4 regions of the Micromonospora kangleipakensis genome follow, and region 4 is predicted to be linked to each of the others. Evidence: riboswitches for the same ligand, from Rfam matches in the RefSeq annotation. Region 4 holds a riboswitch; each other region holds the start of a gene.
What was found. Region 4 has a riboswitch for cyclic di-AMP ahead of EV384_RS04375 (C40 family peptidase). Riboswitches for the same ligand answer to the same signal wherever they lie in the genome.

Region 1: another riboswitch for cyclic di-AMP. It lies ahead of EV384_RS30630 (coiled-coil domain-containing protein); the one in region 4 lies ahead of EV384_RS04375 (C40 family peptidase).
Region 2: another riboswitch for cyclic di-AMP. It lies ahead of EV384_RS24650 (C39 family peptidase); the one in region 4 lies ahead of EV384_RS04375 (C40 family peptidase).
Region 3: another riboswitch for cyclic di-AMP. It lies ahead of EV384_RS14860 (C39 family peptidase); the one in region 4 lies ahead of EV384_RS04375 (C40 family peptidase).

What each region holds. Positions count from the first base shown of each region.
Region 1 is NZ_SHLD01000001.1:6,438,513-6,441,712, reverse strand. It holds gene EV384_RS30640 (SRPBCC family protein) at 1-355, shown strand, start outside; gene EV384_RS30635 (hypothetical protein) at 367-876, opposite strand; gene EV384_RS30630 (coiled-coil domain-containing protein) at 991-2,067, opposite strand; cyclic di-AMP (ydaO/yuaA leader) riboswitch at 2,073-2,204, opposite strand; gene EV384_RS30625 (cation diffusion facilitator family transporter) at 2,348-3,200, opposite strand, start outside.
Region 2 is NZ_SHLD01000001.1:5,128,026-5,131,225, reverse strand. It holds gene EV384_RS24655 (LVIVD repeat-containing protein) at 1-657, shown strand, start outside; cyclic di-AMP (ydaO/yuaA leader) riboswitch at 1,439-1,581, shown strand; gene EV384_RS24650 (C39 family peptidase) at 1,793-2,596, shown strand; gene EV384_RS36865 (hypothetical protein) at 2,697-2,822, shown strand; gene EV384_RS24645 (hypothetical protein) at 2,915-3,200, opposite strand, start outside.
Region 3 is NZ_SHLD01000001.1:3,087,484-3,090,683, forward strand. It holds gene EV384_RS14855 (hypothetical protein) at 31-822, shown strand; cyclic di-AMP (ydaO/yuaA leader) riboswitch at 1,110-1,251, shown strand; gene EV384_RS14860 (C39 family peptidase) at 1,480-2,301, shown strand; gene EV384_RS14865 (alpha/beta fold hydrolase) at 2,424-3,176, shown strand.
Region 4 is NZ_SHLD01000001.1:905,092-908,291, reverse strand. It holds gene EV384_RS04380 (phosphotransferase family protein) at 1-294, opposite strand, end outside; gene EV384_RS04375 (C40 family peptidase) at 707-1,693, opposite strand; cyclic di-AMP (ydaO/yuaA leader) riboswitch at 1,755-1,890, opposite strand; gene EV384_RS35780 (N-acetylmuramoyl-L-alanine amidase) at 2,125-3,200, shown strand, end outside.

The DNA.
Region 1 (3,200 bases), 5.5 Mb from region 4:
CGGCGTGCGCCGGCTGCCGCCCCGCCCGGGCGCGCTGGCCAGCTACGCGATCACCGACCGGCTGGCGGTCGGGCCGCTGCGCTTCCCGGTCACCTACCAGGCCGACGTGCTGATCGCCACCGAGGACGAGGTGGTGACGGTGGCCCGGCAGCGCCCGGCCACCACCGTGCGCAACCACACCCGGCTGCGGGACGAGCCGGGCGGCGTGACGCGGATCGACGTCGAGATCACCCTCGCCGCGCCGGCGCCCCTGTTCGGGTACGCCTTCCGGCAGGCCCGGGCGGCCCACCTCGGGCTCGCCAGCCGGCTCGGCGCGGTGCTGGACCGCGGTCCGGACGCGCCAGCCGCCAGCTGACCGGTGTCCGGTCAGGACCGGGGCGCGACGGCCACCGGGCGGCGGCGGGCCGGGGTGGCGGGGCGTAGCCGGCCCCACGGCTTGTACGTGGAGAGCACGGTGGCCACCAGCAGCAGCGTGCTGGAGATGGCCGGGGCGACGACCAGGTCCACCCGGTAGTGGGTGGAGGCGGCGGCGCCCAGCTCGCCGAGCTGCCGGATCCGGGGCGTCAGCAGCAGCAGGACCAGACCGAGCAGCACCGTGGTGAGCACGAACTTGACCAGCACCCAGCGCCAGCGCAGCAGCCCCCACGGGGTGAGCAGGGAACTCGCCACCCCGACCAGCCAGACCACCACGCTCAGCGGTGCGAAGAGGTACGTGACGACGAGCCCCGCGGTGGGGTAGACCACCGCGGGGTCGGCGCCGCGCAGCCCGGCGACGCCCAGGGTGAGCAGCACCAGGTCCGCGCCGAGCCAGCCCAGCGAGGTGACCAGGTGCAGGGTCAGCAGGGCCTTGCGGACGGCGGGGGAGAGTCGGCTCATGCCGTCGATGCTGGTCCGGCGGGCCGGTCGCGTCGTGGGGCCGGGGGCGACATTCCGCGTACGTCGACGGGCGTAGCGGGGGTGACCCGTCCGGCGACGGATCACCCCCTCGGCTCAGTAGACCGACAGGTGCACGTGGTTGGTGTGGTCGCTGGACGGGTCGCCGTTGCCGCCGCTGTACGACTTCCAGCCGCTGCTCGGCAGCCAGATCTGCTTGAACCAGATCACGTAGAGCACGGCCAGCGCGTCGGAGTTGCGGACGAAGTAGGCCGCCAGGTTGTTGCCGTACGTCCGGTCGCCGCCGCTGGCGACCCCGCCGAAGCCGTCGGACTGCGCGGCGAAGTCGCACGCCCGGCCCTTGGGGTGCTCGCCCGACCCGCTGGGTCGGTAACAGGAGACGTACCGGGTGAACCCGGCCGACTTGGCCTCGTTGAGCGCGTGCAGCGTGCGCGGGGTGATGCAGCCGTCGGCCGGGGTGGGGTCGTTGACGCTGCACGACTCGGGCGGCCAGGAGCCGTCGGCGTTGCGCGGTGCCGGGTCGGCGTTCGCGGTGGAGGTGCCCCGGACCGTGCCGCCACTGTCGCGGGCGCTCTCGGCGCGGTCGTTCGCCACCTCCAGCGCGCGTTCGGCCTGCTGCTTGCGCTTGGCCATCACCGCGACCTGCTTGCGCTGTTCCTGGATCTCGGCGTTCAGCGCCGTCCGGGTCGATGTCGCCCGGTCCCGGGTCTCGATCAGGTCGCGCAGCGCCCGGTCCTCGTGGGCGGCGACCTGGCCCAGCGCGGCGGCGCGGTCCATGAAGCCTTCCGGGCTGTCGCTGGCGAGCAGCGCCGCCGCGGTGCCGAGCCGTCCGGTCCGGTACGCGACCCCGGCGATCTCGCCGACCTTGGTGTCGCGGACGCTCAGCTCGGCGTTGATCGTGGTGAGCTGGTTGGTGAGCTGCTGCTGCCGACCGACCGAGCGGGCCAGCGCCGTCTTCGCCTCCAGCCAGCCCTTGCTGGCCGCGTCGAGCTGGGCGCGCAGGGCCGGGGTGCCGCCCTCGTCGTCGTCGCCGGGGGCGGCGGCGAGCAGGCCGGCCGGGGGCGCCGCCCCGGCGGGGCCGACCGGCGCGGTCGCGAGGCCGAGCGCGAGCGTCGCCACGAGCAGGGCCGCCAACCGGGCGGCCGTCCGTTTCACAGGTGCCACTGCTGGCATTCAGGGTTTCCTTCCGTCAGCCGCCGACCGGGTTAGCTGACGGGTTCGGGACGGAAGATCCCTACCGCTGGCGCGGATGCACCCCACGAACATGGTTCCCCGGTTCGCCGCAGGCGGCGATTAGGCGGCGGCCACCGCAGGCGCCGGAGGGCGCCGCCTGGCGGAGGCCGGGGCCGAGCCTACCGGTGGTGCCCCGGCCCGGCCCGGTGAGCTACGGGCACGAACGAGGGCAAAACCGGCACAGGTGCACAATACCCGCACTGATTTAAGTTTGCCCTAATTACCACTCGACTGCACCACAGGCCCCGGCTGACGCTCCGGGCTCGATCTGCAACGTGGCGTGATCGATCCGGAAGTCCTCGTGCAGGGCGGCCCGAGCGGCGGCCAGCACTTCGCCCACCTCGGCGCCCGGGCACATGGTCAGGTGCGCGGAGGCCACATCCATCCCCGAGGTCAGCGTCCAGACGTGCAGGTCGTGCACCTCCGCCACGCCGGGCACCGCGGCCAGCCGGTCGTGCACCGCGGTCACCTGGAGGTGCTCCGGGGCGGCCTGCACCAGGATGCGCACCGCGGCGCGCCCCAGCCGCCAGGTGCGGGGCAGGATGAACAGCCCGATCGCGACGGCGACGAGAGGGTCCGCCCACCACCAGTCGGTGAGCGCGATGACCAGCGCGGCGCCGATCACCCCGAGCGAGCCGAGCAGGTCGCCCAGCACCTCCAGGTACGCCCCGCGCAGGTTGATGCTCTCCTCCGCCCCGCTGCGCAGCAGGGCGAAGGCGGCGATGTTGGCCAGCAGGCCGAGCACCGCCACCGCGAGCATGGGACCGGCCAGCACCTCCGGCGGCTCGCCGAACCGGCGTACCGCCTCGACCAGCACGTAGACCGCGACCGCGCCGAGCAGCACCGCGTTGGCCAGGGCGGCCAGCACCTCCAGCCGGTAGAGCCCGAAGGTGCGCTGCGGGTCGGTGTCGGCGCGTCGGGTGGCGGTGATCGCGGCGAGGGCCATGCCGATGCCCAGCACGTCGGTGAACATGTGCCCGGCGTCCGAGAGCAGGGCCAGCGAGCCGGTGCCGAACGCGGTGACCGCCTCGACCAGCATCAGGGCGGCGAGCAGCCCGAACGCGGCCCAGAGT
Region 2 (3,200 bases), 4.2 Mb from region 4:
GCGAAGGTCGTCGCGGAGCCCACCGTCAAGGGGATCGACCTCTTCTCCGGCGCGTCCGGCGACTTCTTCGCATGCCACGACATCCAGGTGCTGACCCCGCGCAAGCTCGCCGCCGCGGCCTGCCTGTCCCAGGGCCAGCTGTGGGACATCAGCAACCCGATGGCCCCCCGCGTGATCGCCAACGTCGACACGCCGGACGTGGACATCTGGCACAGCGCCGCGTTCACCCACGACGGGAAGTACGTCACCTTCGGCGACGAGTACTTCGGGCCCGCGCAGGAGCCGTTCGGGGCGATCTGGACGTACGCCGTCGACGACCCCGCCACGCCGCTGAGCCACCTGCGCATCCCACGCGCCGAGCCGAGCACCTACCACAACTTCAACTACGTGCCCGTTGCCGGCCGCAACATCCTGGTCTCCTCCGCGTACGGCTCGGGGACCTCGATGGTCGACCTGACCGACCCGAGCAACCCGAAGGAGATCGCCTACTACGACATGCAGTCCAACCAGTGGTCGACCTACTGGTACAACGGCCTGATCATCGCCAACGACATCTCCCGCGGTGTAGATGTGATCCGGTTCAGCGGCCCGCAGACCGCCGGGGCCAAGAAACTGCCGATGCTGAACCCCCAGACCCAAACGTTCCTGCTCCGCTGACACTGCTACGAGAAAGCGGGCGGGCGCCGTCGGCGCCCGCCCGCTTTCGTGACCTACCAGCGAACCCGCACGTCGGCTGGTTCCTCGCCGTCCAGCCGCCGGGGGAAGACAGCCGATCGCCAAGGCATCGGGAGGCGAGCTCCCACCAGCGGCGATGTTGCGGATTATCAACTGTTGCCAAGCCAAGGCCGGTTGTTCGAGTGGACCGGCTTACATGTCCCCAACTCCCGGCCGAGCCGCCGGCGGCGCTCCGACATCCTGAGCAAGAACCCACCTGGTGCGGCACGTCGACACCCGCAAGTTGAGGTCCCGGCCGTAGTGGTCAACATGCGCCGGCGATGGCTTTACCTGCGCCAACCGGCCGCCCTGCGCCGACTGCCGGGTGTCACGAGCGCCGCCGGCAACTCCACCATGAACGCCTGTGCGGACCCGAACCCTGCCCCGACTGTGTCAGCGCCGCCGCCGGCCGGCGCCGCCCCGCCCGGGTTTGCTGAATTGTGATGTGAATTGGTTCGGGACGGGTCACATCCGACGGGAAACGGTCATTCGGGTAAGGGATGCGGTGATTGACAACAAATTCAGCGCCGACCCCGCCCCGATGTCCGGTTGCCTCCCGATAGTTCCGTCATAGCTACTCGTCCCATTGAGCGACATCAGTGACGGGCTGTTCCGGTCAGAGTAATGGTGTTCGGAGTTTAAGCAGGTGGGGTTGCTTGGCGGGGGCGTACCCGCCGGTAGTGTCGGCGCGTCCGGTGCGGTTTTCGATCGCAAATGGCGACGCCGTGCCGACCCGCTCAATCGTGATCTCACGAACCGGGGACCCAGTGCAACACCGGGGTGAATCCGCGAGCCACGGCCCGCGGTAGGGCGTTACTTCCCGCCCGAATCCGTCAGCTAACCCGGTAGGCGGCCACGGAAGGAGTTCGAGCCTCGTGCGAACCACCCCCCGTTACGCCCCTCGCCTCCACGGCATCGCGGTGCCGACGCTCGCCTGACCGGCGACTTCCGGCACCGTCCCCAAGCCCGGCCCACCGGGCGCTCCCGATCCCCGCGGCACCCCCGCCCCAGCAACGCGCGTGAGTTCCTCCGCGTGTCGGGCCGGCGTGTGCCGCTCAGGCCCCCCGTGGAGGAACACATGAAGCACCGAATGAAGCGTCAGCTGCGGCGTGTCGTGACCGAGCGCCCGTACCAGATCATCGCCGGCTCCGCCGCGGCGCTCGTGCTGGCCGGCGGCGTCGGCACGGCGCTCGCCGCCACCAACGACACCCCGGCGCACAAGGTGAAGACCGCCGCCGTTGCCGAGCTGGCCCCCCGGCTCGGCGAGGCCGCCACCGGTGGTGAGGCCCGGATCGCCGCCCCGTCACCGTCTGCGAAGGCCAGCGCCAACGCCACGACCGACCCGGACGTGACCAAGAAGGCGAAGCCGAAGCCGCCGTCGACCAAGGTCCTCGACTACACCTACGAGGCGCAGTACGCCTACTGGAACTGCGGCCCGGCCGCGGTGCGCAACGCCCTCAGCGCGAGCGGCGTCGAAACCACCCAGGACGCGATGGTCGCCCCGCTCGGCGCCACCGAGAACGGCACCAACTCCGCCGCGGACACCACCCGCGGGCTCAACCAGATGGTCAAGGGCAACCCGTGGCGGACCCACATGATCCCCGGCGCGGCCACTCCGGCGCAGATGGACCAGCTCCAGGCCGACGTGGTCAATGCCATCACCGACGGCCGTGCCGTGGTCGCCAACACCGTCGGCTCCGCCACCGACACCGACGGCGGCTGGCACTCGTTCCCCGGCGGCCACTACATCGCCGTGGTCGGCTACAAGGACGACGGCCGGACCGTCCGGATCGCCGACTCGGCAAATCCGGCTACCGCCTCCTACTGGATGACCACCATCGACCTGGCGAACTGGATGGCCACCCGCGGCTACTCCGCCTGATCGCACCTCTCCCGTCGGGCACCGGCTCCACCGAGCCGGTGCCCGACGCCATTTCCGGCCCGGCCACCGGCCATGTCCAGGCGAGAACAACCATTGACCCGTGCCGGACCGGTTACACCGAAGATCGGACAAGCCCCTCGCCGGACAACTCGCCGCCGCCGGCACGGCCCCCGCCGCGCACCTGGCCGCCGCCCAGTACCTCTCGCACGGCATCTGGGTCGCCTGACCACATCAAGCGGCCCCCGGCTTTGCTGCTCAGACATGGCTTATGAATGCGAACGCGCGAAGCGCCAGCGAGGGCACATGCAGGGCACGCTGTCACCCCAGCTCCCACGCAGTCCAACACACGACCCACGGTCGATCAGGCCGCACGACCGGCAGCGGCTTGCTCCCGAGCAGGATGGCTGCGACGGCACCGACTGCTGCGCGGATCTCAGCCTCCTGGTCACGCAGGGAATCGCACACCACAAGAAGAACGTCGCCGTGAACGTGGGTCTGGGCGCGGTGGCCCGTTCGCTGCCTGATCAGCGAGCGGACCTGTTTCCGTAGGAAGGCCATCTGGTCACCGGGAACCGCCCGCACCTCTGCGTGCCCGTGCTCACGC
Region 3 (3,200 bases), 2.2 Mb from region 4:
CCTCCGCCACATCGCTCCCGTGAGGTGCCGATCATGCAGACCGTTCTCTACCAGTTCCTGATCGAGGTTCCGCAGGCCGCCGCCATCTGGTCGGCCCTGCTCCTGCTCGCCCTGGCCGTGCTCGCCGTGCTGGTCGCCCGCCCGGAGCGGGACGCACCGTCCGACGCCGAGCCGGTCCCCGACCCGGCCGCCGAGGAGGCGGCCCGCCTCGCCGATCTGCGGCGGTACGCCGACGAGGTGGCGGTGGCCGCCGCCGGGGCCGCGCAGACCGCGCGCCGACGGCGGGAGCAGTGGCTGCGCGCCCACGACGAGGTCGACGGGGCCTGGCGGGCGTACGACGAGGCGGAGAGCGCCGCCCGTCGGCTCGCCGGCGCCGCCGTGCTGCCCGCGCCGCGTACCCCGCGGACGCCGACGGAGTACGCCGCCCGGGAACGGTGGCTGCGCCACGCCGCGATGGCGGCGCACTGGCGGGGCGACCTGTCGGCGCGGCAGCTCGCCGACGTCCTCGCGCACCGGAACGGGTGGGACCCGCGCCGGCACCCGGCCGAGCAGGAGATCGTCCTCGCCCGGGTGGTCCGCGACGGCCGGCTGGCCGGCTACCGCGCGGCGACCGAGCGGGAGCAGCGGGCCTGGGGGGACGCGGAGCTGGCCGCCGAGGCGGCCCGGGCGCTGGCCGTGGAGGCGTACGCCGCCGCGGCGGCGCTGCGCCCCGGCCCGGTCCCGGGACGCCGCGCGGAGGCGCCCACCCAGACCCTCGCCCCGGTGGCGACCGGCGCCGCCCCGGCCCGGCCGGCGCGCTGGCGCCCGGCGCGGGTTGGCTGAATTGTGACCTGAATTCGGTGAGCCTGGTCACGCGAATCGGGAAACGGTCATCGGGGTCAGTCGGGGTGATCGAGCACCGCAATTTCCGGCCGCTCGCCACCCGATGTCCGATTGTCGCCCGGCGGTTCCCTCATAACTGCTCGTCCCATTGAGTGACGTCAGTGACGGGCTGTTCCGGTCACAGTAATGGTGACCGAGGTTTACGCAGCTAGGAGCGCTTGGCAGGGCGGGTACCCGCCGGTAGTGTCATCGCGTCCGGTGCGGTTTCCGATCGCAAGAGGCGACGCCGCGCCGACCCGCTCAATCGTGATCTCACGAACCGGGGACCCAGTGCACGTCCGGGGTGAATCCGCGAGCCACGGCTCGCGGTAGGGCGATCTTCCCGCCCGAATCCGTCAGCTAACCCGGTAGGCGGTGTCGGAAGGAGTTCCATCCTCGTGCAACCTGATCCCACCCCTCGTTCGTCCCCCCGCCTCCACGGCGCCGCGGTGCCGTCGCTCGCCTGACCGGTGAGCCGATTCCGGTATCCGCCCTGCCGCCCGGTTGACCCGGGCGCGCCCCCCGTTTCCGCGGCCACCCCCGCCCACGACCTGTCATCGCGCGTGAACTCCGCGCGTCGGGCCGGCGTGCGCCGCTCCCGCCCCGTGGAGGACCAACGTGAAGCACACCCTGAAGCGGCAGCTGCGGCGCCTCGCCACCGAGCGCCCGTACCAGATCGTCGCCGGCTCCGCCGCCGCCCTCGTGCTGGCCTCCGGCACCGGCGCCCTGCTCACCGGCACCGGCGACGCGCCGGTCCGCCAGGAGACCGCCGCCGCCGTCGCGGAGCTGGCCCCGCGCCTCGGCGACGTGGCCACCCGCAGCCAGGAGCGGATCGCCGCCGTCCCGTCGACCTCGCCCAGCGCCAAGCCGTCGCCGAAGGCGACCTCGGCGAAGCCGGACCCGGACCTGACCCGCAAGGCGGCGCCGAAGCCGCCGTCGACCAAGGTCCTGGACTACAACTACGAGGCGCAGCTCTACTACTACAACTGCGGCCCGGCCGCGGTCCGGAACGCGCTCAGCGCGACCGGCATCGAGACGACCCAGGACGCGCTGGCCGGCCCGCTCGGCACCACCGAGATGGGCACCAACTCGGCCGAGGACACCACCCGAGGGCTGAACCAGATGGTCAAGGGCAACCCGTACCGGACGCACATGATCCCGGGCGCGGCCACCCCCGCACAGATGGACCAGCTGCAGGCCGACGTGGTGAAGGCGATCACCGACGGGCGGGGCGTCGTCGCCAACATCGCGGGCGACGCCACCGACACCGACGGCGGTTGGCACTCCTTCCCGGGCGGCCACTACATCGCCGTGGTCGGCTACAAGAACGACGGCCGGACCGTGCGGATCGCCGACTCGGCGAACCCGGCATACCCGGCGTACTGGGTCACCACCATCGACCTGGCGAACTGGATGTCCACCCGCGGCTACTCCGCCTGATCCACTCCGCGTCACCCGTCGGGCACCGGCTCTCTGAGCCGGTGCCCGACGTCGTATGCCCGACGCACCGGGCCGCCGCCGGCTCTCGCGCCTGGTGTCCGACCGGTGGCACACTGCGCCGTATGGGCGACGAGACGGGTACCCGCCAGCTGCTGCTGCTGCACGGCCTGGGCGCCACCGGCGAGGTGTGGCTGCCCTGGGCGCCGCTGCTGGAGCGCCGCTGGGCGGGGCGCTGGCTCGCCCCCGACCTGGCCGGGCACGGTTGGTCGCCGCCGCTACCGGCGTACACCTTCGCGGCGCTGGCCCAACGGGTGGTGGCGGGCCTTGGGCCGGTCGCCGACCGGCTGGGGCCGCGGGACCGCCTCGTGGTGCTCGGGCACTCGCTCGGCGGGGTGGTGGCGTTGGCGCTGGCCGCGCGGCAGCTCGGCCTGCCCGTCGACGCGGTGGTCGGGCTCGGCATCAAGGCGGTCTGGTCACCCGCCGAGCTGGACAAGGCCCGGGAGTTGGCCGAGCGGCCGGTCACCTGGTTAGCCAGCCGGGACGAGGCCGCCCGCCGTTACCTGCGCGTCTCCGGCCTCGCCGGCCTCTTCGCCCCGGACCATCCGGTGGTCGACGCCGGGCTGCGCCGGGAGGACGGCCGCTGGCGGCTGGCGATGGACCCGGCCGCGTTCGGGGTGGGGGAGCCGAAGCTGGCGGCCCTGCTCGCGGCGACCGACGTGCCGGTGTTGCTCGCCCGGGGCGAGCAGGATCCGATGGTGACCGATGCCCAGCTCAAGGAGTTCGGCGTCCCGGTGGCCACCCTGCCCGGCCTCGGGCACAACGCCCACGTCGAGGACCCGGAGGCCGTCCTGGCCCTCCTCGACCCGTACCACTGACCCGCGGGCCGGTAGGGGGCTCGC
Region 4 (3,200 bases):
CAGCGGCGCGTCGTGCAGCATCCGGGCGGCGGCACCCGCCGCGGCCCACGCGGCCGACGAAGCGGTAGATGGCTCGCCGAGGTGGCCGAGTGCCGTCCCCGGGAGAGCGGCGAGCGCGAGTACGGGCGGCTTCCGCCACAGGATCTCCGGGGTTGGGACCGGCGCCATCGCCATCGCCTCGACCTCGACGTCGGTGCGGGTCTGATCAGCGTCGATCTTCACGAACACGTCGCCGACGCGCAGGGTCGCGCGCTCGTTATGGGCGACGACAACCTCGACCTCGTCTACGTCCATGTCGGCCATCATTGCGGAAATGACCACCGACGTCGCCGGGGTTATCTCGTGCGACTGCGCGCCGGCTTCTACGTCGACACGCCACAGTCAACCCCACCACCTGAGAGCGCGACGAACAGGCGGAACGCGACCCTTCGAGCCGATCTTGCCCAAGCTGACAGTGCGCTTCGATTCCGGTCAGCGGAGCAGGCCTGGCGTTCGGTTTCCGCGACCGCCAGGCCGTCTCCAGGCCGTCACAGGTTCGCGACCGGCCACCGATGTCCCCCACGCCTCACCACTCCCGCCGCAGGTGAGAGGCACGATGACCACCGCCACCAGTGACAGCCAAGCCCGCATGGCATCTCTGGCGCACCTGGCCGATCCGCTGACGGCGGAAGGGGGCCCCCGCCACGCGGGAGCCCCTTCCGGTGGATCAGCCCGGTCGGCCGTAGCTGTTGATCTGGCCGTCGTCGACGCGTTTCATCGTGATCGGCTTGCCGGACTGGGAGGCGTGCACCACCCAGCCGCCGCCGACGTACATGGCGACGTGGTGCAGGTCGCTGTAGTAGAAGACGAGGTCCCCGGCGCGCAGCTCGCTCCGGCTCACCCGGCGGGTGACGTCGTGCTGCTGGCGGGCGTTGTGCGGCAGCGAGACGCCGGCCTTGGCCCAGGCGGCCATGGTCAGGCCGGAGCAGTCGTAGTGGTCCGGGCCGGCGGCGCCCCAGACGTAGATCTTGCCGATCTGGGCGCAGGCGAACTTGACCGCGATTCCGGCGGGGCCGCCCGGATAGCCGGACGGACAGGGCGCGGGCCGCAGCGGACCGCCGCCGCCGCTGCCGTAGACCTTCAGCCGGAGCTTGTCGAGGCGGGCGATCTCGGCGTTGATCTGCTTCTTCTTCGCCGCGAGCTGGGCCTCGGTCCGGGTCAGCTGGGCGACCATCTCGTCCAGCGGCTTCTTCTTGGCGGCCAGCTGGTCGCGGAGTACGACGACGTTGCGCACCTGCTGCTGCTGACGGTGGGCGAAGCGGTCAAGCAGTTCGAGGCCGGCGACCACGTCGCTCGGCGACCGGCTGCCCAGCAGCGCGTTCACGGTCGACAGGTTGTCGCCCTTGTACGCGTCGGCGGCGAGACCGCCGACCTGGCCCATGGCGAGGTCGACCTGGAGCTGCAACGGGGTGATCTGCTTGGCCAGGGCCGCCGCCTGCTTCCGCTTGACGGCTAGGTCCTGGCGAGTGGCGTTGTGCTGCTCGATGATCGGTTCGAGCTTGTTCCAGTCCTGGTCGATCTGGCGCTCGATCTCGGCGACCGTCGGTTCGGCGTGGGCCGCCGTGGCGCCGCCGGTCAGGATGACGGCGGTGCCGGCCAGGGCGGCGAGTGCGGTGGTGAAGCGGGACCAGCGTGGACGCGGCGCAGCCGTCATCCGGTCGACCGACCGGACCGACGGTCGCCGCGGGGCATGGTGTGCCACCGGGCTTCCGTACTCCTTCTTCGCTGACCGCCTACCGGGTTAGCTGACGGGTTCGGACGGGAAGGGAGCCGCCCTACCGCAGTGCTGCGGATTCACCCCGGTTACCTGGGTCCCCGGCTCGCCCGGAGGCGACTCGGCGGTGTCGGACCGTCACCACCCGGGTTGGACGGTGCACACACCGGCCGACGATTGACCAGAGTAGAGATGGCTGTTATTGATCCGCAACCCGCGACGCCGTGACACTCCGTACCCGAAGTTCGGATCCGGCGAGAACCGGCTGAAGAAAACTTTCATCGAACATCGTTTACAGGTAAGTATTGACCCGAGACTGCCTCCGGGGCGAGGGTGAGCACGCAGTTACCCCCACCTGACCGGGAGGTTCCATGCACCGCCCACCCTCGCCGCCACGCGGCCGGATCCTGCTCGCCGCCGCCATGGCGGCGGCCACCGCGCTCCTCTCCACCGGACCGGTCGCCGCGGAACCCCTCACCGCCGGACCGACCGAACCCACCGACCGTCAGCAGCAGTACGCCGCGGCCGCGGCCGAATACGGCGTGCCGGAGAGCGTCCTGCTCGGCGTGTCGTACCTGGAGTCCCGCTGGGACACCCACCCCGGCCAGCCCAGCACCAGCGGCGGCTACGGGCCGATGCACCTGACCGACGCCGACCAGGTCGCCGCCACGCCCTCCGGCTCGCACGTCGACGAGAACGAGGACCCCCGGGGCGACGAGTCCCGGCCCCTGGTCGTCGATTCCACCGTGGCGGCCGAGCCGACCGGGGACCTGCTGCCACGGGCGTCCCTGCAGACCCTCGACGCCGCCGCCGCGCTCACCGGCGTACCCGAGGAGACGTTGCGCACCGACGCCACCGCCAACATCCGCGGCGGGGCGGCGCTGCTCGCGTCGTACCAGCGGGAACTGGCCGCGCCGGTCGGCGCCGGCAGCGACCCGGCGGCCTGGTACGGCGCGGTGGCCCGGTACTCCGGCGCGGACACCGAGGACGCCGCGGCGGCCTTCGCCGACGAGGTGTACGACCAGATCAGCGTCGGTGCCGCCCGGACCACCGACGACGGCCAGCGGGTCACCCTCGCCGCCCGGGAGGTGACCCCCGACGAGTCCGGGCTGCACCGGCTCGGGCTGCGCCGCGCCGAGCGGCCCGACGGCCTGGAATGCCCGGTCCGCCTGGCCTGTGAGTGGATCCCCGCGCCGTACGAGAAGTACGGCCCGAACCCGGGCGACTACGGCAACCACGACCTCGGCGACCGGCCGGCCCAGCAGAAGATCGAGTACATCGTCATCCACGACACCGAGGGCTACTTCGGCCCGAGCGTGAAGCTGGTGCAGACCAAGACCTACCTGGGCTGGCACTACACGCTGCGCTCGGTGGACGGCTACGTGGCCCAGCACATCAAGGCGAAGGACGTCGGCTGGCACGCCGGCAACTGGTACGTCAACGCCAA